DNA from 3 places in the Endozoicomonas sp. genome. Region 1 is predicted to be linked to each of the others. Evidence: predicted binding sites of a transcription regulator. Region 1 holds the regulator's gene; each other region holds the start of a gene.

Region 1 (10,165 bases):
ATTGATGGCTGTACAGTAACACTAATTAAGAGGTTGCCATGTATGGCTAGATACCTTGTTTCGGCTTTGCTATTTGTGTTCAGTCTTGCTGTACATGCTGTACCCTCCCCAGATCGCTGGTCATATTGGGATAAAGTGGACAAGAATAATAAGGCCGTTGTTGACCATTCTACATGGCAGAAATTTCTTGACCGCTATGTAAAGCTCTCTGAATCAACTGGAATGTATATGGTTGAGTATGGACGAGTCAAAAAAGTGGATAAAGAAGAGCTTAATGCTTATCTCGAAAGCCTGTCGAAACAAGATCCCAGAAAGCTCAATCGTAGAGAACAGCTGTCCTATTGGATTAATCTGTATAACGCGTTAACTGTTGACCTGATTCTTGATTACTACCCGGTGAAGTCCATTACCAAGCTGGGAAAAGGATGGTTCCGCATGGGGCCGTGGAAAGATGAGCTTATAGAAATTGCAGGACAGAATATTTCCCTGCATGATATTGAACACCGGATTATCCGACCCATCTGGAATAACCCCCGGATTCACTATGCATTAAACTGCGCCAGCATAGGGTGCCCTGATTTATTACCCGATGCGTATCAAGGGAGAAAGATTGACAATCAGCTGGAAGCGGCTGCCAGGCGGTTTATTAATCAGAAAAAAGGTGTTGCTTTTGTGAGTGGCCGTCTTGTGCTTTCCAGTATTTTTGATTGGTATGAGGATGATTTTATTGATGAAGACGGTGTATTGAAAGAGGTAAAGTCATTTGCTGTTGGTGATTTAAAGCGTCAATTAGAAAATTACAATGGGCGAATCAGCTACCGCTACAATTGGAAGCTGAATGAATACAGGCCCTGATTTTAAGGCTTTAAATTCATATTGAATTAGGGTGTATAAATAAAGTACTGGATATTTTCATACTTATGGAGTGAGTATGGTTCGCTCAGTCAATAATGGAAGTTCTGGATCGATTAATGACCCTGCGCGATCAAGCCAGGAATCAGGTAATAACTCAGATGAAAAGTTGGTAAATAGTGAGCAGGCTGAAGATAAATCCTGGAGCTTCAGGCGACTAAAAAAACTTGGTCAGTCTTTTAAGAAATTACTTCCTTCAGGGGGACAATCTGATTTTCAAGCACACGAGGGCTCAACAAAGATAGGTGGATCGACTACGGGCAAGCAAGTAGTTAATGTTAGTAAAAAAACAAGAAGCTTTGTAAAAAAAACAAGTGATGAACGATTGACGGACAGGAGAAAATTAAATCAGCCATTTTTGACAGAGCCCCCTGAAACGATAGTCGAGTCAAAAATGGAGTCAGAAAGCGTGATGTCTGATCTGATGACTTCTGATTCAGAGGGGCTTGAGAACTTTACTGATGAATCTGATTTCAGAGTCAGGGCTTATTCATTCCGAATGGATGATAAGCAGGGTAAAGGTAAAAGTGGTCAAGTAATAAAAGTACGAGATAAAGCAACCAACCAGTTTTATGCCGCGAAGTTTATGTCTGATAAAGATGCCTCTATGGTGAGAGAGATAAATACTATGGCTCACCTGAGTCAATCGGGTAGTCCAAGACTAATACAGCTAGTTGGTACTGTACAAAAGGATGGTAAGGATTTTGTGGTAATGGAGCTTGGAGGAGAGTCCCTCAAATCTAGGCTGGAAAGAAATGATGGGCTTGTGGAAGGGGTAAAGCCTAAAATAATCAGCCAGTTGATTGAAGGAGCATCTGTTATTGCTGATCATGGATATATTCATCGTGATCTCAAACCAGATAATTTGCTTATTGATGAAGATGGTAATTTAAAAATTTGTGATTTTGGTGTTTCTCAACCTATTGCTGAACATGAAATAATGGCTGTCCCTATAACTTACATGCCACCTGACTATATGGATGGTTGTCGCTACTTTGAAAAAGTAGACCCATGGAGTATTGGTTGCAGTATCTCAAAGCTGGTTACTGGGCAGGACTTGATACCCTTATTTGTTCAGTGGGCCTCTTACCCTCCAGAAGAAAAACTCCCACAAATAGTGTCAGCCCTTAAGCTGCAATCTGGCCACAGTGCTGATTATATGAAAGAAGCATTCGATGAGATTATTGGTTTAGATGCTGATGGTGAGATAGAGCCAGAGCAGCTGGAGAAAAGTCTTTTACATTGGCGAAATAACGTTATTGTTCATCTGGTGGATAGAGCAGCTGCTGAAATAGGAAAAGAGTTAGGAGCTGATGCAGAAGACCTGTTCAGAGGGCTAATGGATATGGATCCTAGGAAGCGATTGACTGTTGGAGCCGCAAATAATCACCGTTTTGTTCAAACTGCCAGAGAAAAGGAGGCTCTGATTCATTCAGTAGGAATTCAACACCATGTATCAGAACAGGGCGATTTGGACGGTTATTTAGAGCCTGTTAGCCATTTAGTCTCCACAGAAGGGTATTTAGAGCCTATAAGTAACGAGCATCTATCTTTTGAAGAGACTTTGTCTATTAGCTCTGAAAGTCACTCAGAAAACCCTGTTGAGATGTTACCTGTCGGTTCAGAAAGTGATTCTTCATCAATTGGATCATCAAGGTTGTCTCTGTTGGTCTCAGATGAGGGCTATGAAACTCAGAGTGTTGATGGCAGTGACAGTGACAGTGTTTTTTCCCTGGACTCAGGAGTATTAAATGACGGTCAGGGTCAGGAGGTGGTTGGTGCTGCAGGTCATGCCGATACTTTTATAATGGTTGGCGATGGATATATTGGTAAATTGACCAGTAAAAATGAGGTGGATGTTTATCATAGACGTAAAGAGTTAAATTTGGACTCTATAATTCCCCAGGCTAAACATCCTGATGACTTAAGCGCATCTCATCGAGCTAAGTTAGCACCTTTAGAGGCGCGATCTACTCAATCTGATCAAATGGGGGTTATTGTTCCTGAAATGCTGGGGGCTGATATACCAGTAAGTCAGAAAATTGAAATGGATATCAAAATAGGCTTTAGAACGGCTTCCAAGGCTCAGCTTAAAAAAGATGATCATAGGTCTCCAACTCGAAAAGCTGCCCGTCATAAGCTAATGGATACTTTCTACGGTTCAAAGTCCCGCGGGTATAGAGTTGAAGGATTGAAAGTTCGAGGTAATAAGCCGAAGGCTAATAGATTTTTATTAACTCATGAGTCTAAGAAATATATTAAGTCAGTCATGAATAATGCAGGTACTAAGAATCGGGAAATGATTTTAAGCCAGCTAAGAGCAATCAGGGCAAACTTGGTAATTGCTCCCGTAACTTTTGTTGCGAATAGTGCACTTTTTTTAATTGATACCGAGAATCCAGAAAATACAGTGGTTAAGTTGATCGACTTAGCTCATCCAATATACAGAGGTGATACGGATTATAAGGTGATTAAGCAAGAGTCCATTGATGCAATTAATAGGTTGATTGACTTTATTATGGTGCAGTAGCTTATCACTATGTATAAAAAGCATAACTATTTATTTCTAAAAGAATTTTTAAGTAATTTTTCAGGGTTGTTTAATTTATAGGTCTTATTGCAGAGTTTTTCTATAGTTGTGGGAAGGGGAGGGTGATGTATCAAAACTGTTGATAGTGGTTTCGCGAGATAAATTCCCCGATAACCTTATCATGAATGTCTATTGATCTTGAGAAGCAAATAGTCCTTCTGGATAACCGTTTCAAGCAAGTTCTCAAGGTCAGATTCTGCCGCTCAATCCGCTGAGTAAAGTGCTTTCCAATGATATGTTTATCTTCTGGTAAACAGGATGTGTATGGCTGCCAGTCATCTGTGCAGTAAAAACTAACTTTGAAGCGGGCCAGACGCCCCAACAGCTTTTTGAGCGTCTCTGTGCTTCTGGAGCCGAACGCATGGGCAATGATCTTCTTGAAACGTGGCTCCCATGCATAAAACAGCCAGCGTTGCTGCTTCTTGCTACCAACAAATGACCACTGCTCATCCATTTCGAAAATAATCTTGACTTGGGCATTTTCGAAGGGGAGTTGTGTTACTGTTGGCGGGTCGAGTTTTTTAAATGAGCCAATACAGTCGTTGGACTGATCTCAAGGACACGTCCGATATCTCTGACCCCGGAGCCATTCATGGTCATCTTTATGATCTGCTCATGAGTACCAGGCAGATTGCCATTATAGCGATACTCAAGTTGGAAGCTCTTATTACAGTCCTTGCATCTATACCGCTGGTGACCCGTTTCAGCTTTCCCGTTCTTAACAACATTGATCGTTTGTTGACAATGGATACAGGCAACTTGAACTACAGCCATAGATGACTCAAAAAGTTAGGAATGTATCAGATCAACAGCTCTGACACATCACCAAGGGGAGTTATCGAGCTTTACTGCTCCCAATAACTCCTTAAATTTTCAGGGCTGGAAATTGATTATTTGGACTCCATTTTCTTCTTCGGAAATATTCATATTTCCAGAGAAAATGGTTTGATTGTCGGCATGCTCATAGTCCTTTCTCGCGCCACTGCGGTCAAGTTCCAGATTTTTGAAATCAAACAGTTCGGTATCCGCCATTTGTGAAGGCGCAATATTTTGCATTGCCGTAAAAATGGACTCAATACGGCTTGGGTGCTTTCTTTCCCATTCAGACAGCATGGCCTTGATGTTCTGTCGTTGCAGGTTTTCCTGGGAGCCGCATAGGTTACAGGGGATGATTGGGAACTCCAGTTGCTCTGAGAAGCGGGTTATGTCTTTTTCCCGGCAATATGCCAGAGGGCGAATCACGATGTTGCGACCGTCGTCAGAGCGCAGCTTCGGTGGCATGGCGGACAATCTTGAACCATAGAACATATTCAGGAACATGGTTTCTACGATGTCATCCTTGTGGTGTCCAAGGGCTATCTTTGTTGCACCAATATCTTCTGCAAAAGCATACAGGGTGCCCCTTCTCAGGCGTGAGCAAAGACCGCAGGTTGTTTTACCCTCAGGTACTTTTTCTTTGACGACGGAATAAGTGTCCCGGTTGATGATGTGATACGGTACGCCTAGCCCGTTAAGATAGTCAGGCAGGATATGCTCTGGAAAACCAGGCTGTTTCTGATCCAGGTTAACAGCAATAAGCTCAAAATGGATTGGAGCGCTTTTCTGAAGGCTCATGAGGATGTGCAGCATGGTGTAGCTGTCTTTACCGCCCGACAGGCAAACTATAACCCGGTCACCTTCTTCAATCATGTTGAAGTCTTCGATGGCTCTTCCGGTCAGACGTCTGAGTTTTTTCTGGAGTTTATTGAAACTGTATTTTTCAGAACCAGTCAGGTTGGTGGTTGTCATAGGGCCTGTGCTAGCTGTCAGTGTAAATCGGCTGATTATATCTGCCGGTTACCATTCAACCAAGTCAGTGTTTAACGGAAAGCCTGTAGTGGCAAAAGACCATTGGGCAGAAAAGATGTATTTTATTGATAGAGAATATTACGCTGACGGTATCAATGATCTACTATTTGAATTCAGGATTTCTGAAAATAATCAGTTCCCCGTAGGTTGTCATTAACGCTTTTTCCGTTTTTTACGAACTGGAATAAGGTTTTTCAGCGTTGTGTTATGGTAAAGAGTGACCTTTTTACAAAACCATTCTTTATAGAATAAAAGCAGGGTTCTCCAGTATTTTTGTGCAGGGGTAGCAAAATGACAGATCATGATAAATTGCAGAAATGGTTGCTGGCTCGCAGGGATGAGCTCAATACGCGTCTGGGTAAAATAAAAAAAGATGCTTCCCGTAAAAACAGTGCAGACTGGTCTGAGCAGGCTCAGGAGCGGGAGAATGATGAAGTTATTGATGCGCTTGGGAATGAAGCGGTAATTGAACTCGGTAAAATTAACCGGGCTCTTGATCGGATGACTGAAGGGGATTATGGATTTTGCTTATCATGTGGCAAAGAGATACCTGTTCAGCGCCTTGAGGTTATGCCTTATGCTGACCTTTGTGTTAAATGCGCAGAAGCCAGAGGGTTATAGTGTGTATAAGGGATCGCGAAGCATGCTAAGGGGCGGCTAGTCTTTATTTGTGTGCTTCGCGATCCAGTTAGTTGGGTTACCACCATCTGGCTGTAAAATAGTATCAGGCGGGTTTGGCTGCAGTCTGATTAAAGTATTTTGACTCCTCGGTGGAGCTGCCTGATTCAATAATCATCTTTTGATAACTTTCGCAGAAACTCTGGATGGTTCCCGGGTTTCTACTGTGGAATTGCTTTTGCCATAACTTGCCCATAGCGGTGATATCGCTCTGATCAATTTTCTCTATCTTTATGCCGGATCGATGATAGATAAGCCATGCGATGGCCGTGGCGTAAACCAGGTTGGTGGCAAGTTCATGATGGGGGTGGGAAAGAAACTCTCGCTGGCTGGCCAGTCCACGAACCTTGCTTGAGAGATCGGGGTTTGGGGCAAGAAACAGATCCCAGATCTTTCTGTGCATGCGTGGTGATATCTGATAGATACCAAGGGCTTGATGATTGGCAAGTTTCAGGTGAAAGCCGAGTCCAGACTCTCTTGCAGCGGTACCAAGGAGCAGGTTTTCAGCAGTTGGACTCCACATGCCCAGATGCTTGAGTGCTGGGCGAACAACATAGTGCCTCAGTTCCTTGGCACAGATTCCCATATGAAAAGTCCTTTTTTCTGGGGAAGTATCTTCCGGCTAAGGGCTTCTCTGCCTGCCTGCCGGACAGGATCATGGAGCCGACTCTGGAAGATAGGCGTCGGCTCTATGAGAGATATCGTATCATCCCTGAAATTCTGAACTGATGATGGCCTTATTCGCCTTCAAAATCACACAGGGTATAGGTTGGAATGCCTGCTGCGTTCAGCTTGTCAGCACCCTTGAGGTCGGGCAGATTAATGATGGCAGCGGCTTCCAGAGTGCTGGCTCCGGCTTTTCGGACCAGCTGATCAGCTGCCAGCAATGTGCCGCCTGTAGCGATAAGGTCATCCATCAACAGGATTTTTTCACCGGCATTCATGGTGTCTTCATGCATTTCCAGCACTGCTTTTCCATACTCAAGGTCATACTCTACGCTGATGGTTTTTCCAGGCAGTTTGCCTTTCTTACGGAACAGCACCAGTGGCTTGTTCAGAATATAGGCCAGTGTTGAGCCAAGCAGGAAGCCGCGGGCATCCAGAGCACCAATACGATCAAAAGTCTGGTTCTCATAACGCTTAACCATGACATCGACGGTCTTGCGCCATGCTTCCGGGTTTTCAAACAGCGTGGTGATATCCCTGAACAGGATACCTTCATGAGGCCAGTCCGGTATGGTTCTGATTTGGGATTGCAGATATTCCTGAACGGATAAGCTTTCGTTTGTATGCATGGGAGAGAGCATGCCGCTATCAGTCAATGGGATAAAAGGAAGAAGCCACCTCAAAGGGTAGCTTCTTTAGGGAATAAAGTCAGGCGCTGGTGGCAATCTGGTTCGGCTCCAGCGTTTTTCCGCCGGCCAGTGCGCAGAGCTCAACCGAGTTGCGAATTTCGATCTCCTTACCCACGGCTGAGATCAGACCATTCTTCTGGAAGCGGGTGAATACACGGCTCACCGTTTCTACAGCCAGTCCCAGGTAGTTCCCCATTTCGTTTCTCGACATGGAGAGTCGGAACGACTGGGAAGAAAAACCACGACGGCGGAAACGGCTGGCCAGGTTGATCAGAAACGTGGCAATACGCTCGTCTGCGTTTTTCTTGGAGAGCAGCATCATCATTTGCTGATCTTCACGGATACGCTTGCTCATCAGACGCATCAGATGCCGACGAAGTTCCGGAAACTGATCCGAAAGGGTTTCCAGTTGTTCAAAAGGAATCTCGCAGATCATGGTGGTTTCCATTGCCTGGGCAGAAACCGGATAGGTATCGGTGTCCATGCCACTCAGGCCAAGAATTTCGCTGGGCAGGTAAAATCCGGTGATTTGTTCCTCACCTTCATTGGTAGCCGTGTAGGTTTTGATAGCCCCTGAGCGAACAGCAAAGACACTGGTGAAGGGGTCGCCTTCCAGAAACAGGTGTTCGCCTTTTTTCAAAGGACGCCCACGCTTGATGATGTGATCCAGCTGATCAATATCCTTAATGCTTAGTGCCAGTGGCAGGCACAATGAGCTGAGGCTGCAGTCTCTGCAGGCCACATGGCTCGGCTGTCGGACGTTGGGCTTTGACGTCATTGAGAGGCCTCAAAGTCGTATTTGCGAAATTCGACACCATTTTATGGAAAGTGTTACCGGACTGTAAATCAGGTATATACGCAACTGGGCAGACCTAAAGTAGGGGTTTAGTGCTGCTTCAGCAGGGCGTCATAATCTGCGGATGTTCCGATGAGCTTTCATCTGCTGTGTCGTCTATCCAGCTCAGGGCTGACCCTGATAATAAGTAGCTAACCATATGAAACCATTTATTTCTGACTCCTTGTGCCGACACTCTGCGTCGTTACAACTCCGGTCACATAGCTACAGCTATGCTCCCTCCGTTGTGCCTCGCATAGTCCCTGCCCAAGTAGCCAGAAATATTCGATTCCATATGGTCAGCTACTTAGTACCGGTCATTGCTCCTGGTGGTTGTATGTCTTTATCCCTGGAAAATCAATCTGACGTTGTCTTGTGTCACAGGATTGAATTTTCGTTCATGGTATTTGACTGACCTGGCAGATTTTGCACTTATGTTTCAAGTAAATCAATGTGAGAGTGGTGACAAATAGTAGTCAGTTTCGGTTTTTTTCTGATAAGTGGTAGGCGAGTGGGGGGGGGGGCAACTCTTGCAGAATTGTTTCAGTGGTTGCTTTGTGTGGCTGGAAAAGGGTTCCGAAGTTTTGTGACAACTACGGAACCCTTTATGTATCAAATGACCTTGGAGTACAGAGGCTTTTCTTTCATCTCGGGTTGATTGAGGTAATGGTCAAACTGCATGCAGATGTTACGGATCAGCAGTTTTCCCTTGGGCAGTACTTCCAGTATGTCATCGCTACTCAGGCTGACAAGGCCGTCTGCCATCATCGGCTCAAGTCTGGCCAGCTCATCACGGAAGTAATCTCTGAATTGAATGCCAAACTGTTCTTCAATATCGCTGAACCTTAGTTTGAAGTGGCAGATCAGCTGGGTAATCACTGCCTGACGAACCTTGTCGTCATTCGTCATCTTCAGTCCGCGTACCATCGGCAGCTGTTTCTCATTGATCATGGAGTAGTACTGGGCTTCATCAGTACTGTTCTGAATGTAAGTGTCGCCTACCTGGCTGATGGAGGAAACGCCCATGCCAATCAGGTCGCAGTGGCTGTGGGTGGTATAACCCTGAAAATTTCTGTGCAGAGTGCCTTCTTCCTGGGCAATGGCCAGTTCATCATCTGGCAGGGCAAAGTGATCCATGCCGATGTAGATGTATCCCTGATCCAGCAGTTTTTCTGTGGCCTGCTGAAGAATCTCCAGCTTCATTTCAGGTGCCGGCAGATCCTGATCATTAATTCTGCGCTGTGGCTTAAAGCGGTGTGGCAAGTGCGCATAATTAAACAGTGATAACCGATCCGGGGTCATATCGATCACCCGCTCAATGGTTTCCATAAAGCTGTTCGTTGTCTGGAAGGGCAGGCCATAAATCAGGTCCATGTGTACGGATCGGAACGCCATTGCCCTGGAGGCATCAAGAACCGATTGAATCATACTTTCAGGTTGTACCCGATTGACGGCTTTCTGCACTATTGGGTTCAGGTCTTGAACGCCCATACTGATTCGGTTAAAGCCCAGATCTCTCAGCGTACTCATCATGGGCCAGTCGACTTCCCTTGGATCCAGCTCAATGGAGTAGTCTGCGGTATCGCTGTGGGTCAGCTGGAAGTGCTGGCTGATGTGTCCCATCAGGTCTGTAATCTGCTCCCTGCTCAAAAAGGTGGGTGTACCACCCCCAAAGTGCAGTTGCTCAACCCGTTGTTCATGGCTGTATAGCGCCGATTGCATCTCTATTTCACGGAACAGGTATTCCAGATAAATATTGGAACGGTCGCGGTGTTTGGTCACAATTTTATTGCAGGCGCAGTAATAACAGACATGCGAGCAGAACGGGATGTGGAAGTAGAGTGAAAGCGGCTTGATGCTGCTAGCACTGGTCTGGGCATTTTGATGATATTTCTGAATATCAAAGCTGCTATCAAACTGCACTGCTGTGGGATAGGAGGTGTAACG
Region 2 (10,165 bases), 2.4 Mb from region 1:
GAACCTCCTGTTTGCCGAACTGAATCATCTTGTTAATGAAATCATTCACCCCGAGACCGAGACACTGTTTCCTGCTTTATCTACACAGCTTGAAGCCCATCTGGAAGACATAAACAATGATCAGGACATAATGCGATGGATCGATATTAAGAACCGTCTTAAAAACTCCGAATCATCCATCAAAGATAAATTTCTGCATTTTTTAAACAGCAATGATACCGATGACTCAGAACAGGAAAGCAGTGAACTAACTCTGGAGCTACTCGATAATTCAGAGCTGGACCATAAACTTCTCTGGATGTCTGCGGCCAATAAATTCAGCAACGGAGAAAACTCAGAACGAATATGCAGGATAAAAAGCTGCCTTGAGTCCAAATACCCTCAACATGAGGGCACCTACCCGGCTATGCCGGAAAGACTATGCGAAAGTTTCTCCTGCGCCATCGAAAACCTCCATCCTGACCATGATATCGAACAGCAACTGCTTGCCTGGTTTACCAGGCACCTGCAAAAAGCAACCAATGAACTATGGATAGAAGTCGATCAACTACTCATTAAGAAAGGACTCAAGCCAGAACAAAAATCTTCTATTGAGCTCTCAGAACCGGGGAGCACACTGGCTAGAGGACAACAGACATCTGTTCAGCGACACCCCAGTTTTAAACACTCAGCACCTCCTCAAAACCCATACCCAGAAATGGATAATCCTCAATTTCTGGATACCTTTGCTGACAAGATAATATCCCGATTAGAAGACATGCTGGCAGAAGATGAGCTCATTCCAGAGGCCAAGGCCAACAGGGTTAAGGCAATTGACCTTTCTAATGTCCTGAGCATACTGCAACTTGAAATTATCGAGCAACACAGTTCAATAAAAAACCTACATAACTCTGTTATTGATGCTCTTGAAATCCAAGGTGTTAATTCCAAACTTTCCCGCCATCATGAAGATTTGATCAATATGATTGGCTGGTTATTCGAATACATTCTGGAGGACCACAACCTTCCCGATGAAATCAAGAAAACCATTGCTCTTTTACAGATTCCAATATTAAAACAGGCCATTCTGGATGATGCTTTTTTAACAGATCATGAGCACCCTGCCCGACTTCTACTTAATGCGTTAACTTCTGCCGGAATGCAGTATTGCCGGGATCCAAAATTAGGAAACCATGTGCTGATGCTGATCGAACACACTGTGCGCACAATTATTTCTGATCACAGTGAAAATCCGGAGATTTTTCAGGACTGCCTGGATGGATTCCAATACAACCTGAATATCATCCTGCAACCTGAATGTGAGGATGAGGAGAAGCAGAGCCATGCACCTGAAAGTAACGAACAACCTCCGGAAGAAACAGAACAGACTCAGGAAAGTACGATCGACTTCCAGGTAGAATCAATGTCAGAGGACGACGCTGAGCTCTCAGAAGAAATAGTGCTCTCTTCAGCCAAACCCGACATCTGCTCTCCAGCCAGTTCACTACCTGAGTTACCTCCTGAAATAGACGAAGGAACACCAGAACTGGATTTGATAGATGATGAAGCCGGTCAAACAACCAAAGTGCAAGAGGTCCCCCCCCCCACATTTGAGCCTTTCATCATTGAAGAGCTACATCCTGGCCAGTGGGTTGAGTTTATTGGCGAAGGAGATTCCCACCGCCTGCGCTGCAAACTTGCCAGACTCAGCAAAGACCAACACCGTTATATCTTCGTCAACCGCTCTGGAATGCGCGTTGCTGAACGGTCAGGTAGTGAGCTTTCGAAGGGAATTAACAATGGTTCTGTTCGTATTCTGGAAGAAAACCCAATCTTTGACCGCGCTATTCAGGCCGTGATGGAACGATTCAAAAAGCATTAAGCACCTCGTAAATAAGCCCCCAATATATGGCCTATTACTAAACAACTTAACTAAAGCACTCGCATTTAATGGCGACTAACTATCTTATTAAACCTCAGCACGGAAGGCTTTATGTTAAATCTTGAAAACCTGCAACAAGTCGCTGATGGGGACAAGGCTCTGCTGGAAGAACTGCTGTCTACTTTTTTCCAGAGCACCCGGGAAGATATTCTTAACTTAAAAGCGGCAGTAAATAATCAGCAAGCTGCGCTTATCGTCAGTTTCGCGCATCGCATCAAAGGCGGTGCCGCTATTGTCGGTGCAGACCAGCTGGCCTCGCTCGCAGGGGATCTTGAGCATTCGGGACAGCAGGCCGAACCAGAGCGCTATGAACGCTTGTTTTTTGAACTGCAGGATAGCTTCAAAAGCATTGAAGCACTATACCCCAACTTATGAAAGCGGCTTACAGGACAGACTAAACAGCCGAAAGCCAACGACAACTGCAAGTGCCATAAATGGAGCTTCAAGCACCCCACCCATCACCTGCATAAGCAGGTCATCTCCCTGACTTGTTAACAGGAAGCCAATAAGGGTTTGAGAAGCCAGTAAAATAATCAGAAGAACCATGAACGGCATAAGCAACATTGACCACAGGCCTTTTGTCTGACTGAAACTGCCTCTGATTGCTTCCATCGGCGATTCTCCATTCAATGCAACCCGATACTCGACAAACATCAATTTATATAAGAGATAAAAGCCTGGTATCAGATACAGGCTCAGCCCAAGCATCACCATGATGAACACCAGCAAATAACTGATAGCCAACTGGAAATAAATATCAGTGGATCTCCAGAAGCAGTCTGCAATACTGGATTCCCCCCCCTGATCCCGGCTCTGGATAAAGAAGATAGCAGCTCCCGTAGCAAGAGGCTCAATCAGTACAGAAGTCATCAAGTCAACAACCCCACCTTTCAACTCACCCACACCGGTAAGAGAGTGTGACAGGTAAAAAGCTATCATTTCTGAAGGGATAGCAGCCAATACAAAAAAGACCGTCAGAGTCAGTCCATAACGGGAAAAGAAACGTAACGATTGAACAATAGGTGCCATTCAAATCTCACCAGAAAAATTAATTCACCAGGGAATCACCGATCCATCATAATTGATAAACTGGCCGCTGTTTTTTAAAGAAAGTTGCTCAATAACCTTACGAATCCCCCTTATGGATGTCTCGGTATCAATCAGCGCATTAGCTCCCCCCATATCGGTCTGTACCCAGCCAGGATGCAATATGCCTACACTAATACCCTTCTCAGCAAGATCAACCGCCAGACTCTTACCCACAGCATTTAATGCCGCCTTAGCAGAGCGATAGATATAGCTCCCGCCCTTCTGGTTATCTCCCATGCTCCCCATTTTGCTGGACATCATGATGATTTTCTTATCATGACTCAGGGCTACTTTTTCGACCAATGCCTGCGTAACCATCATCGGGGCTACAGCATCAACCCTGAGAACCTCCATCCATGGGTCAACGGTAACCTCATCGTAAGACAGACCGGATGGGCCATAAATTCCGGCATTATTGATCAGGATATCAATGGGTTCTTCAATCACATACTGAAGGTTATGAATCATTCCAGGCTGAGTAATATCCAGAGGAACCAGTTCAAACTGGTAGCCAGCACTGCGTTTTAGCTCAAGCAGTTTCTGAGACTGCTCAGGAGAGCGGCAACAACCATACACTTTTGCTCCCTCGGCAAGATACTGGCGGCACAGCTCCAGACCCAGCCCCCGGCTAACCCCGGTCACCACAACTATTTTCTGCATGCAGACTCCCAAAACTCAGAACACGATTCTTGATAGAAATTACAGCGCAATGGCCGATGTTCTATTTATGGCGATACGCACTCATCATAAGTTAAACAATCGCCTTATTATGGCAGAATAGCAACACACCAGTGCTACCAAGGAACAGGTACAATGGACAAAATACCAGGTTCAAGCCAACCTTCTTCATTATTACAGCCAGAGTCTTCCAAAATATCCTCAACAGGCAAGTTGGGTGACAAACAGGTCAATTCAACGGATCCCAAGCCATATCTGGATAAAACAACCAAGGGGACTCCTGGTCAGACACTGGTTAATCGACAGATAACCTCTCACAGTCTCAATATGATGGTCAGGCTAGGACAAGAGCAGAGCTGGGAGGCTCTTTCTTCTGCCATCCATATCCATGGTAAAACCCTGAATGATCTAACTCATATTCTTGATTCCCTGCAGCAACATAATATCCATATACCAGCCGATATCCAGAATCAGGTGTGCCTGCATTTCAGTGAGCTAGCAGCGTTAATCAAAGCCGTTATTCTAAAAAGTGAACTTCCCGCTTCTCCCATTGAAGAGCATGGTGTACTGGCCATTATTGCAGACCATCCTGAACGCCATGACAGCCCTATTGGCATTATCAGCCGGAAGGAAGTTGATGATTTTATAAAGACCCATAACCTGAGTTCAGCAAATCGGGAGCATATCGTTCAAGACATGTCGGAGAGGATGTACTTGATGACTACGGAGCGTATGAGAGCGATAGAAGAGGAAATTCTGATTGATACACCAGACTCTACCTTGAAAAAACAGATTCAGAACTCTCAAAATGAAAGAAGAATTGAAGAAAACTATCGAAAAGAGATCAGCATAAAGTCTTAATCACAGTACTTAATAAAAAGGGGCTTATTCAGCCCCTTTTTTACACGATCTGATCAAACCAGCAGCAAAGCAATGGTTGCCAGACTGAGAATCAACGTACCACCATAACAGGCCACTTTTACTCCTACACCAGGGTGGAAACCCAGATCATGAGTACCGTGGTAAATACGGTGAATACAGGCCCAGTAAGATGGTACCAAAGCTACCATCAGCGCCAGTTTACCTACCCAGCTCTCCAGGAAGAATGCTGACATTCTCTCGTAGGAAAGTGCTTCTGCTGGAATAATTTCCAGAGGCACGCCCAGACCAACCACAAAAATAATGGCCGGAAAGAAAAAGGCGATGGTGGTACCACCCGCACCAAAGAGACTCCACAACAGAGGTTCAATATGGCGTTTATTACTCATCTTCCCTCTCCTATCAGAGTCCCATGGTGGCCGCAGCCAGGATGATTGCAGAAACCACAGCCAGGCCAACATACATCAGTTTGTTAACCACACTGTCTTTTACCATTTTACGAATCTGCTGTGGCAGAACACGGGGCGTCATATCGAAATAGGTGACGGCATGGTAAATGGTCAGCCCCAGAGTAACCACAGTAAACAGAATCATTAACGGGTTAGCCTGAAAGGCCAGCCAGCTATTCCATGCAGCTTCACCTTTGACCAGCTGAACCAGACCGACAAACAGGTTGATGGCATAGAGACCATCAAACACACAGGAGGATTCCCGTACCATGTAATGACGGTAGAAGGGATGATCCATATACCAGGTGCGCTTCATAGGACGCACATAGGGCCGACGACTCATCACTTGTCTCCTTTACGTGGCATCAGGAAAGAGAGCGCCCAGTCCTGGGAACCCTGCAGTTTGTTCTGGTTGATCGCAGCGGCCGGGTCAACATTCTTCGGGCAAACTTCAGAACAGTAGCCGACAAAAGTACAGGACCAGACACCATTTTTGCCTTGAATCACTTCAGTTCGCTGTTCGTAGCCATCATCACGACTGTCCAGGTTGTAACGGTGACCCAGGGCAATCACTGCCGGTCCGGTGAACAATGGATTCAAGCCCATCTGTGGGCACGCGGAGTAGCAGAGCATGCAGTTGATGCACATGGAGAACTGCTTATAAAGGCCCAGCTGCTGAGGAGTCTGCTTATTCACACCCTCTTCAACCGGCTTCTCCATCGCATTGATGATGTAAGGTTTCACTGACTCAAGCTTCTTAATGAAGTCTTCAGAGTCAATCACCAGGTCCTTTTCAATCGGGAAGTTAGCCAGTGGTTCTACCCGGATGGTGTTCGGATAGTAATCCCGCAGGAAGGTTTCACAGCCCAGCTTTGGTGTGCCGTTAATGACCATGCCACAGCTGCCGCATACCGCCATACGGCAGGACCAGCGGTAAGCCAGCGTAGAGTCCAGTTCGTCCTTGATATGCTCAAGGGCATCCAGCATGGACCAGGCTTCCACATAAGGAATAGTAAAAGTGCCAAACGTCGGCTTGTCATCGGTTTCCGGGTTGTAACGCAGAATCTCGATGGTTATGGTTTTATCACTCATGACAGGCCTCCTTACTTCCCTTCACCGTTTTTCTCAGCCGCCGCGCCATATACGCGCTCTTCTGGCTGGAATCGGGTTACATTAACGTCTTCATATTCCAGACGAGGCTTGGCATCACCGTTAAAGAAGGTGATGGAGTGTTTCAGGAAGTTGACGTCATCACGGGCTTCGAAACCATCAATACGCTGGTGCGCACCACGGGATTCCTTACGTTCAACACCACCAATGGCCATACACTCAGCAACCATCAGGGAGCTTTGCAGTTCAAAGGCCTGCAGGAGTTCGGTATTGAAGACCTTACTCTTGTCTTCTACCTTCACATTCTTGAAGCGATCACGCAGCTCGGAGATTTTGTCCAGACCGGCCTGCATCTCTTCGCCCACTCGGTAAATACCAAAGCTGTCTTCCATGGATTTCACCATTTCATGACGCAGGTGAGACGCTTTTTCAGTACCGTTGGCATTACGCAGACTTTCGATAGCCGCCAGGTGCGCTTTTGCCTGATCCAGCAATTTACTTTCATCAGACATTACATTCTGACTGGCGAAATCAGCAGCACTTTCACCGGCAACCTTGCCAAAGACCACTGTTTCTGCCAGAGAGTTAGAACCGAGACGGTTCGCACCGTGCATACCTACGCTGGCACATTCACCCGCAGCGAACAAACCTGCCAGATCGGTGGCACAATTGATGTCCGTTCTGACACCACCCATGGTGTAGTGAACGGCAGGACGTACCGGAATTGGCTGATGAACCGGATCTACACCCAGGTAGTTTTTCGCCAGGGAACAGATCAATGGCAGACGCTCCATCAGCTTCTGCTCACCCAGGTGGCGCAGGTCAAGGTGAACCGCGTCACCCAGTGGGGTTTCAATGGTGCGGCCCTTACGCTGCTCCTGCCAGAATGCCTGGGAAAGCTTGTCACGCGGGCCCAACTCCATGTATTTGTTCTTTGGCTGACCAACCGGGGTTTCTGGTCCCAGACCGTAATCCTGCAGATAGCGGTAACCATCCTTGTTCAACAGAATACCGCCTTCACCACGACAACCTTCTGTCATCAGTACACCAGATCCAGGCAGACCGGTTGGGTGGTACTGAACAAACTCCATGTCACGCAGAGGTGCACCGGCACGCAAGGCCATGGCATGACCATCACCGGTAACGATGGCACCATTGGTGTTGAAACGGAAAATACGACCAGAGCCGCCTGTTGCCAGAACGACCGATTTCGCGAGGAAGACTATGGGTTCACCCGTTTTCACTTCGATGGCGACTACGCCCTGTGCACGACCATCCTCCATGATCAGGTCAGTCGCAAAATACTCATCGAAGCGTTCAATGGATGGGTACTTGGTGGACGTCTGGAACAGCGTGTGAAGCATATGGAAGCCAGACTTGTCTGCAGCAAACCAGGTACGCTCGATTTTCATACCACCAAAGGCACGAACGTTTACGTCACCATCGTCCTTACGGTTCCAGGGACAGCCCCAGTGCTCCAGGCGGATCATCTCTTCCGTGGCGTGGGAAACAAAGTAATCCACAACATCCTGATCGCAGAGCCAGTCACCACCGGCAACCGTATCCACAAAATGGTTTTCCAGAGAGTCATGATCCTGAATCACACCGGCGGAACCACCCTCAGCGGCAACCGTGTGACTGCGCATCGGATAGACTTTGGAAATCAGTGCTACTTTCAGCTCAGGATTCTTTTCTGCAACGGCAATCGCAGCCCGAAGACCGGCACCTCCGGCACCGACGATGGCTACATCCGCCTTTATGACCTGCATACGCAAACCTCTACCACCATTCACCACCACCCCAAACAGGGATAGCCAGCGAACTGGCTAAATTGAATAATTAGAGAAGGGTTAAAAATCTAGTACTGGAGTTTATATAACCCAAAAATTAAAGCCATTGACATAGAACAAAAATAAATCAATTTTTCGGAAAAACCATATTTTTAATATGGACAAATAGGATCAACCACTATAAACAACCGCTTAAATTTTAAGGTATGCAGATTTATTGTTTAATTAACAACAGGTTCGCTTTTAATTATTAACTTACGCAGAAAAACCTATAGCCTGGAAATAAATTGAGACAGAATGATGATACAGCCAAACACAAAACAGGCTGACATCAAAATGGTCCCTCCTGGTGCCCGAAACAGGTTTTCATAGTCCGGCTTCTTTCGCAAAACATAGACCATGGCCGTAGGCAGAAGGATGGCCAGAATGGCCAGGGCAACGGCAGCATAACCCAGGGCTGCAACAAAACCATCCGGAAACATAATGGCAATAATAACCGGTGGAATAAATGTGACCAGAGCGGTTTGCAGGCGGTGGATTCGGGTATCTGCTCTTTGTAATAAGTTGGCAAGATAATCAAACAGCCCAAGAGCTACGCCTAATACGGATGTTAGTAATGCCAGATCTGAAAACAAATACAGAATGGTATGGACATCTTTGTCACTGCTTAATGCTGAAATCAAATGGGCCGTTGCACCGGATGACTGGCTGATTCTCAATAACAGGCCTTCCGGTAATACCCCCATCACAGCCACCAGCCACAATGTATAGACCACCAGCGGGATCAAGGTTGCTAAAAGAAAAATGAGGGGAATGTGTTTCAACTGCTTCTTTTGATAAATGATAATACTGGGAATACCACCATGATAACCGAACGAAGTAAATATGACGGGTATTGCAGCCAGAATCGATAGATATTCAACCTTCGCCGTATGCACCATACTCTCATAACGTACCGAAGGTGCCAGTGAAATCAGAGCTAGAACGAAAGTAACGATCATCAGGGTGAAAAAGATACGGTTGATTAGATCCACAGCCCGAGTACTGTAGTAAACAAAAGCACCGGCAATCAGAGCAAAGAATATTACGCACAGTTGAGAGGATGCCCCGGGAACTGCTAACTGAACGTACTGGGCCAGTAATGATCCCCCTCCGGAAAAGTATGCGGACATCAACGCGTAAAAAAGCCCAAGAGGTGCGATTGCAGAAAGAACCTTCCCTAACCGCCCTAATGTTCTGCTGGCCATGGTGTACAAATTACAGCCTGGCTTGATGGCAACATTGGCCTCAAAGGCATAAAGAGCGGAGATAACGGCAAAGAATGCCGTTACTGCAAAAATACTCATCACCGGCATCAGACCAGTGCTGGCTGATACCAGTGGCAAAGCAAGCATGCCTGCACCTATTGCCGTTCCTGCCAAAATTAAAGCACTGCCAATTACGGAAGAACGACTTGGTTCAGACATAAGCAAGCACCTTCACTGAATATAAATTTCAGTGATAAAGATAGGGGAATTTAACAAAGATGCTCGCCTATTTATGTCCCGTTGGACAAAGCCAGTCGCTAGTGTGGATAAATACTGCTTATTTCAAATTGAAATATTTTACAGGTACGCCATGTGCGACTTTTAGGTTTGCATAAGGAGACATGACTGATCCTGCTTTCTGCTATTAAAAGCAGTAGAAAGCAAAGAAGGTTTCAGTCATGCCCGTTGAAGAGTTTATCACTACAGTCTACTGCTTGATCGACGATTTGGTAAAAGAGCTTTTTCCTGTACCACTGCGACTTCGAGGGTTTCCACCAAAGCTCACTGATAGTGAAGCGATCACCATGGAAGTTGTCGGTGAATGGCTTGGGCATCATAAGGACACTGAGATTTGGAAGTATTTTACCCGACACTGGCGACACCTGTTTCCTGACATTCCTTCACGCTCGGCATTTGTCAAACAGGCCGCCAACTTATGGCATGTGAAACAACGACTGCAAATTCGTATAGTCCAGATGATGCATGCAGATAATGCAGATATCCATTTAATCGATGGTTTTCCGATTGATGTTGTCGTCAGAACCCGTGCACCACAGAGCCGTATCTTTAAAGCTGAGGCTGGTTATGGTTACTGCGCTTCCAAGGACAAGAAGTTCTATGGCTTTCAGGGGCATTTGCTGGTTGAAGCACGAGGGATTCCTGTGGGTTTTACTCTGACCGCAGCGAACGTAGATGAGCGTGATGCAGCCTATGACATGCTCG
Region 3 (10,165 bases), 1.0 Mb from region 1:
TGCATCAATACGGCCCACATCAACTTATCATTAGGGATATTTCCCGCATTCATAAAGACTTTAAGCAGGTGAATTGACGATATGGCTACAATAGACGCTGCAACCTTGGCTTTGAGAGAGCCGGCATCCATTTTGCCCAACCAGCTCAGTTTTTCAGAAACTTCGTCTAAGTCAATCTTGGAGACAAAGTTCTCATAGCCAGCATACATCACCATAACGATCAGACCGCCAACCAGTGCCACATCTACCAGGGTCAGCACCTTCAACGTTACTTCGGTCTCATTCATATTGGAAACATTAAGTAATAGATATGTCACGCTCTCAAAGAACTCAATCAACAGAGCGATTAATACAAGACTCAAACCAATATAAATTGGAGCCAGCAACCAACGGGCGGAATAGAGCATTTTTTCGAACAGTTTTTCCATAAAGCAGCCAAATCAGTCAATACAGCAACAATTTTTCCAAAATAGTAACACATTTCAAACCACTGGATTATATAAAGTCGTATTGGAAAAGACGACAGCCATCTACTAGCTTGAAGCAGTGCTGACCCCCTATCACTTATAAAGTGGAGGAGCTATGAACAAGCTTCTTATCGCATCAATCCCTTCGTTGATTCTTTCTCAGGCACTTTTTACTCATGCTGAAGAGCTGGAAAAAAAACTCTCTGAACAAGAGCAAAGCCAGTCTCAAAGAGCTTACATCCATGTTCATGAACCAACCAAGGAACAACGACTAAAAAGCAGTGAACTGATCACACAAACACTAGAAGAAGGTGAAGTTGTTCTTGGTGACAAACATAACACGCAGTACTTTGGCGCATTTTTAATGGGCTCCCAAAATCAGGAATTCACCGGTGTACTTGACACTGGCTCAAGCAATATCTGGACACCCGAAAAGAACTGCCTGTCGGCCGCCTGTGAGAATAAGCAAAAGTTTGACCCAGAGCTCAGTCAGACATTTTCAACCAATGACCAGGAATTATCCATACAATATGGAACTGGAAACATGCAGGGATACGTTGGTTATGACACCGTAACCTTTGGGGGGATCAGCGTCTTTAATCAGGGTATCGGATTGGCCAGCCAGCTTTCTGATAACTTCCAGAACTCTCCTTTTGACGGTATTTTCGGGCTTGCCTACAAAAATATTGCCAGCGATCAGGTAACCCCATGGATGGATAATGCCGTTCAGCAAGGTTTGATCCCTAAGGCTATTTTCTCATTCTATCTTTCAAACACCCCCTCTGACGGGAAAGGACGGCTCATTATTGGCGAGCCGGACCCTCGATACTATCAAGGTGATATTACCTGGCATCCGTTACAGTCACTCGAAACTGGAGGCCCCATCGATTTTTACTACAACATTGCCTTTGACAGCATCGCTGTGAATACAGAAAACGTGCCTTTAAGCTGCCAATATCAGGGAAATTGCAGAGCAATTGTTGATTCCGGAACATCATTAATTGTTGGACCTGCAGAGGATGTGTCCAACATCCTTGATACACTGAATCTCAGTCCAGACTGTTCAAATCTCAAGGACCAACCCTCTCTGACTTTTAGTATTGGTGGCCAGAACTATGTAGTTCCACCCGAATTTTATGTGGTCAAGCAAGTAGACTGGTGGGGACAGGAGCAGTGCACCGCGGGTCTGGCACCAAGCAACCAAGATTTCTGGATTTTTGGGGATGCCTTTATGAGAGCCTTCTATGTAGTCTTTGATAAGACCGACAGTAAGGTGGGCTTCGCTAAGCTGGCAGAAGACCTCAGTTCACCTCAGGAACTGCGCAAACATTTCACTTCTCACCCGATGATCGCGACAAATCCCATTCAATAGTAATAAGGCTGCTATCAGTGATCTGGCAGCAGCCTTCCATTCAATGAGCTAGTGATGTATCAAAAACGATAGGCTACACCGGCCATATAGACCCACGGATCCAGAGAAACATCGATTTTGTAGTCACCAGTTCCATTAGCATTTTTAAAGGTTCCTGTGGTATCAATATCCATATACCACACAGCAGCATTTAAGCTCCAGTTTTCGGCAATCTCATAATCAAAACCTACCTGAGCTGCTAACCCAAGAGAATCATCTAACTCCAGGCTGCCAAAAGTTGCATCCGCCCCATTGATGAATTTTTCACTGAAAAAGATAGTATAATTCAGGCCAACGCCAACATAAGGCTGAAAAGCTGAACTATTGTCCATTGGGTAATATTGAACCGTCAATGTTGGCGGTAAATGCTTCACCTCTGCAAAGTCATTCAGGCCAGCAAGACCACCTTTTCCTTGCAGGTTATGTGAGAAAGGCGTTGCGGCCAAAAGTTCGATACCAATGTTATCTTGAACCATGTACGTTAAAGACAAACCCATCTGGGTATCATTATTAACATCAACTCTCTGGTCTGCTTGCTCTACGCCACCCGCATATATGTTCCCACTATCCACATCTGGGTTCACACTGGCCAGACCACCGCGAACGATAATGTCGCCAGTTTCATAAGCCTGGACAGCACCTGACAGCAGTGCAGTTGCGCTGATAATTGCAAGAGAAAGGGATTTAATCTTCATTCCTTGTCCTTTTTGTTATTAATTCACGGGAAATGTAAGATGATGTTATTGTATAAACTTCAAGCAATAAATTTATTGACACAGATCAAATCACTAAAAGGAACAACCAATGTCGCAAAATCTCTTTTGTTAATGTAAATTTTCATGAGATAACATTCACATACTCCTAACTGCACAGTATTTTATTGATCGTAATCATAAAAACATCAGTTACGCTCATGCATGATGGAACTATAACAAACAGAATATCCAGCAAGAGAGGAAAAATTATGCGTGGAATTACCAAGGTTCTGGCCGTTGTTGATACCAGAAAGGACCAGCAGCTTGCCCTTGAGCGGGCCAGCCAGATCTGTCGGGTAACCGGCGCTGCCCTGCATATTCTTGCTCCAAACCCCAAAGCGGACGGTGAGTCAATGGTTCGCCTGGAAGCACTCGCTGAGCCATTAATGGCTGAGGGTCAGGAGGTCTATCTTCATGAAACGTGGAATGGCTCCGTTATAGAAACCATTATTCATGTGCGTCAGATGGAACGTTGTCATCTTGTTGTTAAAGATGCCAAATTAATCACTGCCATTCAGAAAGCGTTTTCAACACCTGAAGACTGGAGCCTGCTACGTCGCTGCCGGGTTCCTGTGCTGCTGGTTCAGGATAATAGCGACTGGACTCAAGGCAAAATCCTCGCTGCCATTAATGCCGACCCAAGGGACCATTATCACAGTGTGCTTAACCAGGCGATCCTGCAATACGCAACTGATATCGCCAATGAGTTCTCATCAGAGCTGCACTTGGCCACTGCTTACCCAACCACCATGCTGGCGATTCAGGACCATGGTGATGGACGGACTGACAAGGACTATTACGAAAAGCATTGTCAGGAATATGCTCAGGAGTTCAATCTGAATGAAGACTATTTCCATATTGAACCAGGTCCAACCGAGACCATGATCCCCGCACTACTGAAAGAAACCGATGCCAAACTGCTGATTCTTGGAACTCACGCAAGAACCGGTATTAGTGCCCTTGCAATTGGCAATACCGCTGAGCAGCTTATCTCTGAGGTCAAGACCGATATATTGGTACTTCAGCCTAAACACCACATGATTCCACTGGAGCGCGAACTGGGTAAATAAGCCAGCATAATAGCTGCCAGTCTTTCATACTGGCAGCCATCTCAAAATAAATTCACCTCTTTCTGTAACGAAACCGGATAAAGCGCCTAAAAACTTCTATATTGTTTCATTGAGGCTCTTTTCCCATCACAGCTTTCATTCAAGTAATAGATACACTCCAGGCTGATTGTGTTTCACCACCTGCCCAGGTTTATCCCTGAGCCGAGCGAAGCCAGAAGCTGATAATCAGGCATTCTGGTATTTTCTTTCCACATAACTGGTAATTCTCTGAGACTGGATATGAACAAGAAAGAACTGGTTGAGCAAGTCGCTGAACAAGCAAACCTACCCCGCAGCAAAGCAGAGCTGGTTGTCAATGCCTTTATCAACAACACGCAAGAAACGCTGGCAAGCGGCGATATCGTTCAACTTATTGGTTTTGGCACATTTTCAGTAGCAGACCGGGCGGCCAGAAAGGGGCGTAATCCGCAGACTGGTGAAGAAATTCACATTCCTGCCTGCAAGCTGCCACAATTCAAGCCAGGTAACAAATTCCGGGAAATGATCAAATAGGCAATACACTTACTGCAATTTCCGGGACTGTAGCCTAGAAAGCAAAAAGCGCCTTAACGGCGCTTTTTTTTCTGGAAACATGTAATGATATTTATGCCATCGCTCTCATCACATTAAGAATGGCTCTTTTTTTCATCAGGTTCATCCGGTGTAACTGACCGATGATCTCACCATCCACTTCAGAATCACTGATTACCTCATCAGAGGTGGTCAGGTATTGATTGCCACGCCCGGTAGCCAGCCACTCGAAAGATACCTCAAGGATTTCAGCCATTTTACGGAGATTATCAAGACTGGGACTACTCATGCTGGTTTCCCACTGGGCCAGCGCACTTCTGGACACACCAATCAAATCGGCCAGAGCCTGCTGGGAAAGCTTCTTGTCTTTACGGGAGCATAAAATCCTTGTTGTCAGGTTCATCCTTGCACACTCACGAAAGGTTCAGAAAGATATCCATGCCTGCAAAGCACAGATACCCCAACACATAATTCATTCACTATGTGATTCGGCCATTTCTTTAAAAGCGTTAGATCAAGCTGATGAAGGGAAAATATGGAAAGGAGAGGAAAACAGGCCACGGGTAAACCATGGCCTGAATAAAAGTATTACAGGGTAAGCATCAGACCTGCAATCGTAGCACTCATAAGGTTTGACAGGGTACCAGCGGCTACCGCCTTGACCCCCATGCGAGCAATATCCTGACGACGGTGTGGCGCCATGACACCCAGACCACCCAGCAGAATGGCAATGGAAGACAGGTTGGCAAAACCACACAATGCGAAAGTAATGATGATTTGAGTACGCTGTGACAGCACTTCAACACCCGCAGCAGCAGCAGCTTCAGGGTTCAGGTAATTCACAAAATCCATGTAGGCAACGAATTCGTTCACCACCAGCTTCTGGCCAATGAAACTGCCGGCAGTCACAATTTCATTCATTGGCACACCAATCAGGAATGCCAGAGGGCTGAACAGATAACCCAGAATAATTTCAAGGCTCAGATCAGGGTAATCAAAGAATCCGCCAACCCAGCCCATGATACCGTTGATCATGGCGATCAGGGCAATGAAAGCCAGCAGCATGGCGCCAACGTTAGCAGCCAGCTTCATACCGGAAGAAGCACCAGAAGCAGCGGCATCGATCAGGTTGGCAGGCTTTTCGTTGCTGCCTTCTTCATCAACCAGCTCAGAATCATCCGGTGTATCCGTTTCCGGCTTGATTATTTTAGCCATCAGCAGACCACCAGGTGCCGCCATAAAGCTTGCTGCGATCAGATACTTAAGCTCAACACCCATGCCTGCATAACCAGCAAGAACAGAGCCTGCAACAGAAGCCAGACCACCCACCATAACGGCAAACAGTTCAGAATTGGTCATACGGCCAATATAGGGTCTGACCACCAGCGGAGCTTCAGTCTGACCGACGAAGATGTTCGCTGTTGCAGACAGGGATTCTGTACGACTGGTACCCAGTACTTTCTGCAGTGCACCACCGAGGAAGGTAACGACCTTCTGCATGATGCCCAGGTAGTACAGAACCGCAACCAGGGAAGAGAAGAAAATGATAATCGGCAGTACGTTGATGGCAAAAATAAAGCCAACCTTAAAGTTACCCAGATCACCAAACAGGAAACCAATACCCTGATTGGCGTAACTGATCACATTACTTACCGCGTTGGAGACACCACCAAGAATTTCCTGACCCAGGGGAACATAAAGCACCAATGCTCCCAGTCCGGCCTGAATGGCAAAGGCACCACCTACCGTTCGCAGGTTGATCGCTTTTCGATTATCGGACAGTAAAAAGGCAAGTGCCAGAAGGCTGGCAATACCTACCAGACTCATAAGTATTTGCATGGGAACAGGTTACCTCAGATGGATGATCGGTGCCGACCGGTTACCCGGTCAGAACTATAGATAATTCGCGGGAATTGTATAACCTGATTTACAAAAACAGAACAGTTATCTGACACAACTGTTCAAAATTAAAACAACTTCAGAGCAAAACATTGAGCCAAATCAACAGATGGAAAATAAATTAAACGATGATCGGCAACTATCTATTGAATAATATAATTGATCATGCATTCAAATAAATCGTTGCCTTTACACACAAACAAAGCAATAGCCACCATCATTCAACAGAATGTCATCAAGAATGATCACACCAATAACTAGTCAGCTGGATCATACAGCTGGATAATGCTTGAAAAGTCTTGTGTGCTACCCGAACGAATTGAATGCATTCTGTACAGATTATCGGCAAGAGAAGCCATGGGGGTTGCGGTCCCGCTACCAGTAGCGGTATTCAGAGCCAAACCGAGATCCTTGGCCATAAGCCCCACCATAAAACCACCCTGATAACCATTACTGGCCGGTGTCTGAGGCATGACGCCTGGCACCGGATTATACTTTTCAAGTACCCAGTTCCCGCCTGAGCTTTTGTTCATGATTTCTGAGAGTACTGCTGGATCAAGACCATTATCGATACCCAGCTTAAGTGCTTCCGAAGTACCTGTCATAAGAATAGCCAGAAGCATATTGTTGCAGATCTTTGCCAGCTGCCCCGCGCCGGCTCCACCAGCATGGAAGATATTCTGTCCCATTACCTCAAGATACGGTCTGGCCTGCTCTACGGTCTCAGCATTGCCTCCCACCATAAACGTCAGTGTTCCAGCTGCAGCACCGGCTGTACCACCGGACACGGGTGCATCAATAAAGCCGATACCCTGCTCTTCTGCCTGCAGACTGACTTTTTTAGCCACATCAGCCTCTATGGTGCTGCAATCAATAACCAGACAACTGCGATCAATGGCTTTAAAGAGACCATCATCTCCCAGGTAGAGTGATTCAACATGTTTGCCAGCGGGCAACATACTGATCACCACACTGGCACTCTCTGCAGCCTCTTTAACGGACTCAGCCTTTGAGCCTCCGGCTTGCTCCAATTGATCGAGAGCCTCAGGAACCAGATCAAAACCACAGACATCATACCCGGCTTTCACCAGGTTCTGAGCCATGGGACCACCCATATTGCCAAGGCCGATAAATGCAATTTTTGTCATTATTATGATCCTTATTCAAAACAGCCGGACTCAATGCGGTCTGATGAAAAGCTCTGCGGGAAGAGCCTCTATTGCTTAGGGGGCGTTCTCAATTAGCCATGAGACCAGTTGATAACACAAGCTCTCAGGCAAGACGAACGACGCAGGGCATGGTGGTTCCATGTTCAAGTCGTTCAACGCAGCATGAGTGCTTGAGTTATCAACCCGAAGGGCCGCCCTCGGTTTGCGCCATTCTGCGTTGCTCACTGCTTATGTGGAATAACCACACCGCGCAGTTCACGCCTTGTCTGGCACAAACCGCGGGTGGCTGGTCACATGTCTAATTGAGAACGCCCCCTAATCACTCGTAATGCCACTCAGGTTTACGCTTCTCAAGAAACGCGCTGACACCTTCCTGCTGATTCTTGCCACTAAACAACTCAAGGAACAGCTCTCTTTCCGTTGGCAGTGCTTCCCTTGAGAAACCGGAGCGTCCCATCTGCACCAGCCTTTTACACGCTCTCAGAGCGTCAGGACTCTGTCTGCCAGCATCACTTGCGAGGGCTTTTGCCCGCTCAAAGCTTTCACCTGTGCCTACCATTTCCTCTATCAGCCCAATCTTCAATGCTTTTTCAGCATCCACTTTCTCTCCACAGAGGATCATACGCTTGGCCCAGGCCTCCCCTACCAGCAGGGTAAGGTTCTGAGTTCCGCCGGCACAGGGCAATAGTCCTACAGCAGCTTCAGGCAAAGCCATGATGGCTCCCTCTTCAGCAATACGCAGGTCACAGGCCAAGGCCACTTCCAGCCCTCCCCCCATGGCATAACCGTTGATTGCTGCAATACTGAGCCCTGAAAAGTCACTGAGAGCTTCAAAAGCCCTGCCAAAGCTTTCAGCAAATGGACGAGCTTCATCGGGCGTCAGGTTATCAAAGCGTTTCAAGTCAGCACCGGCACTGAAAAACTTCTTTGAAGCCGAGGTGATAACCAGGGCAATCACGTCGGATTTACAGTTCAACTCTTGAACAATCTGTTCCAGTTCATCCAGACTTTCAGGAGTCCAGGTATTCGCCGGAGGATTATCCAGTGTAAGAATCGCGGTACGACCTTCATAGGCGAGATGCAATACTTCAGACATGATCACTGTAACTCCATACCAGTTTGTGAAATGCTCTCAGAGAGCAAACGACGTGCGACAATCAATCGCATAATTTCATTGGTTCCCTCAAGGATCTGGTGGACCCGGTTGTCCCGTACATGTCGCTCCAGAGGGTACTCCTTGATATAGCCATAACCGCCATGAATCTGAAGCGCTTCATTACAGACCTGGAACCCGATATCCGTAGCAAAACGTTTAGCCATGGCACAGTAGGCCGTCGCTTCAGGATCCTGATGATCCAGCTTGAAGGCCGCCAACCGAACCATCTGCCGGGCAGCCACCAGCTCCGTATTCATATCCGCCAGTTTGAACTGCAATGCCTGAAAACCTGCCAGTTCACGACCAAACTGCTTACGCTCTTTCATATAGGCACGTGCCGTGTTGAGCGCCAGCTGCGCAGTACCGATGGAGCAAGTGGCGATATTGATTCGACCACCATCCAACCCCTTCATCGCGAAAGAGAAACCCTGACCTTCCGCTCCCAGCAGGTGGTCTGCCGGTATACGAACATTATCAAATGAAATCAGCCGGGTTGGCTGGGCATTCCAGCCCATCTTTTCCTCTTTCTTACCGTACTGGATACCTTCCAGATTGGCGGGAACAGCAAAGGCTGAAATACCTTTTGGACCGTCTTCACCGGTTCTTGCCATGACCAGTAGCAGATCGGTGCTGCCAGCTCCCGAAATGAACATTTTAGAGCCATTGAGCACGTACTCATCACCCTCAAGTACAGCTCTGGTTTTCAGTGATGCAGCATCACTGCCAGCGCCAGGCTCGGTAAGACAATAGGATGAGAGCTTACTGCCACTCACCAGCCCTTCCCCCCAGTCGGCTTTTACCTGGTCGGTGGCAAATTCACTGATCATCCAGGTCACCATATTATGAATGGTGATGTAGGCGGTTGTTGCCGTGCATCCCATAGCCAGCTGCTCAAAAACAATATGCGAATCCAGCCTGGAAAGCCCCAGCCCCCCCATGGATTCATGGGTATACAGGGCACAGAACCCAAGATCACCCGCCGCCTTGATTACATCAACCGGGAAATGAGAATCAAGATCCCATTGCGCTGCATGGGGAGCCAGTTCGGCATCGGCAAATTGCCGAGCCAGATCACGAAAAGCGACCTGCTCTTCAGAAAGGTTGTAATCCATGACTTCAGCCTCTTGTTCTTATTGACAGCAAATGACCGGGGCTCATTCGATACATAAAGAAAGGGTCAAAAAGCCCTTTCACTTTATCATATCATTTCCACAGCAATGGCAGTCGCTTCACCACCACCAATACAGAGTGAAGCAACGCCTTTGCGACCTCCGGTCTTTTTCAGGGCATGCAACAAAGTGACCAGAATACGGGCACCACTGGCACCCAGGGGGTGACCCAGCGCACAGGCACCACCATGAATATTGACCTTGTCATGATCCAGACCCAGCTCACGAATAGCCATCATGGCGACGACGGCAAACGCCTCATTCACTTCAAACAGGTCTAGCTCACTGGCCTGCCAGTCAATTTTTTCCAGCAGCTTACGGATACAGTCTACCGGTGCAATGGTAAATTCTTCAGGCTTCTGGGCATGACTCTGGTAACCCAGAATTCTTGCTATAGGTTGAAGGCCCTGCGCTTTTGCATCACTTTCACGCATTAAAACGAGAGCTGCTGCACCATCAGAAATTGAGCTGGAGTTTGCCGCTGTGACCGTCCCGTCTT

The links. Region 1 encodes FNR, which switches genes on or off when oxygen is low (the NO sensors DNR and NnrR bind a similar motif). Its sites were predicted from a motif close to TTGATNTANATCAA; they were not measured.
Region 2: the regulator FNR is predicted to act here: its motif matches at 8,023-8,036, upstream of frdA (fumarate reductase (quinol) flavoprotein subunit).
Region 3: the regulator FNR is predicted to act here: its motif matches at 2,649-2,662, upstream of ACOCLE_RS06855 (OmpW/AlkL family protein).

The regions. Positions count from the first base shown of each region.
Region 1 covers NZ_OZ239981.1:561,335-571,499, forward strand. Annotated here, with positions in the region: gene ACOCLE_RS02485 (DUF547 domain-containing protein) at 43-855, shown strand; gene ACOCLE_RS02490 (inositol polyphosphate kinase family protein) at 932-3,442, shown strand; one part of gene ACOCLE_RS02495 (IS1 family transposase) at 3,573-4,033, opposite strand; one part of gene ACOCLE_RS02495 (IS1 family transposase) at 4,033-4,276, opposite strand; gene ttcA (tRNA 2-thiocytidine(32) synthetase TtcA) at 4,376-5,290, opposite strand; gene ACOCLE_RS02505 (hypothetical protein) at 5,205-5,507, shown strand; gene ACOCLE_RS02510 (TraR/DksA family transcriptional regulator) at 5,642-5,971, shown strand; gene ACOCLE_RS02515 (hypothetical protein) at 6,075-6,614, opposite strand; gene ACOCLE_RS02520 (adenine phosphoribosyltransferase) at 6,766-7,323, opposite strand; gene fnr (fumarate/nitrate reduction transcriptional regulator Fnr) at 7,403-8,125, opposite strand; gene hemN (oxygen-independent coproporphyrinogen III oxidase) at 8,831-10,165, opposite strand, start outside.
Region 2 covers NZ_OZ239981.1:2,979,494-2,989,658, forward strand. Annotated here, with positions in the region: gene ACOCLE_RS13475 (DUF1631 family protein) at 1-1,861, shown strand, start outside; gene ACOCLE_RS13480 (Hpt domain-containing protein) at 1,973-2,296, shown strand; gene ACOCLE_RS13485 (hypothetical protein) at 2,291-2,950, opposite strand; gene ACOCLE_RS13490 (SDR family oxidoreductase) at 2,975-3,670, opposite strand; gene ACOCLE_RS13495 (hypothetical protein) at 3,902-4,549, shown strand; gene frdD (fumarate reductase subunit FrdD) at 4,603-4,956, opposite strand; gene ACOCLE_RS13505 (hypothetical protein) at 4,970-5,359, opposite strand; gene ACOCLE_RS13510 (succinate dehydrogenase/fumarate reductase iron-sulfur subunit) at 5,359-6,108, opposite strand; gene frdA (fumarate reductase (quinol) flavoprotein subunit) at 6,120-7,895, opposite strand; gene ACOCLE_RS13520 (aromatic amino acid transport family protein) at 8,186-9,382, opposite strand; gene ACOCLE_RS13525 (IS982 family transposase) at 9,622-10,165, shown strand, end outside.
Region 3 covers NZ_OZ239981.1:1,576,925-1,587,089, reverse strand. Annotated here, with positions in the region: gene ACOCLE_RS06865 (TIGR00645 family protein) at 1-428, opposite strand, end outside; gene ACOCLE_RS06860 (pepsin-like aspartic protease) at 583-1,839, shown strand; gene ACOCLE_RS06855 (OmpW/AlkL family protein) at 1,899-2,573, opposite strand; gene ACOCLE_RS06850 (universal stress protein) at 2,843-3,703, shown strand; gene ACOCLE_RS06845 (HU family DNA-binding protein) at 3,983-4,255, shown strand; gene ACOCLE_RS06840 (helix-turn-helix domain-containing protein) at 4,347-4,676, opposite strand; gene ACOCLE_RS06835 (NupC/NupG family nucleoside CNT transporter) at 4,862-6,112, opposite strand; gene mmsB (3-hydroxyisobutyrate dehydrogenase) at 6,430-7,320, opposite strand; gene ACOCLE_RS06825 (enoyl-CoA hydratase) at 7,661-8,437, opposite strand; gene ACOCLE_RS06820 (acyl-CoA dehydrogenase family protein) at 8,440-9,609, opposite strand; gene ACOCLE_RS06815 (thiolase family protein) at 9,696-10,165, opposite strand, start outside.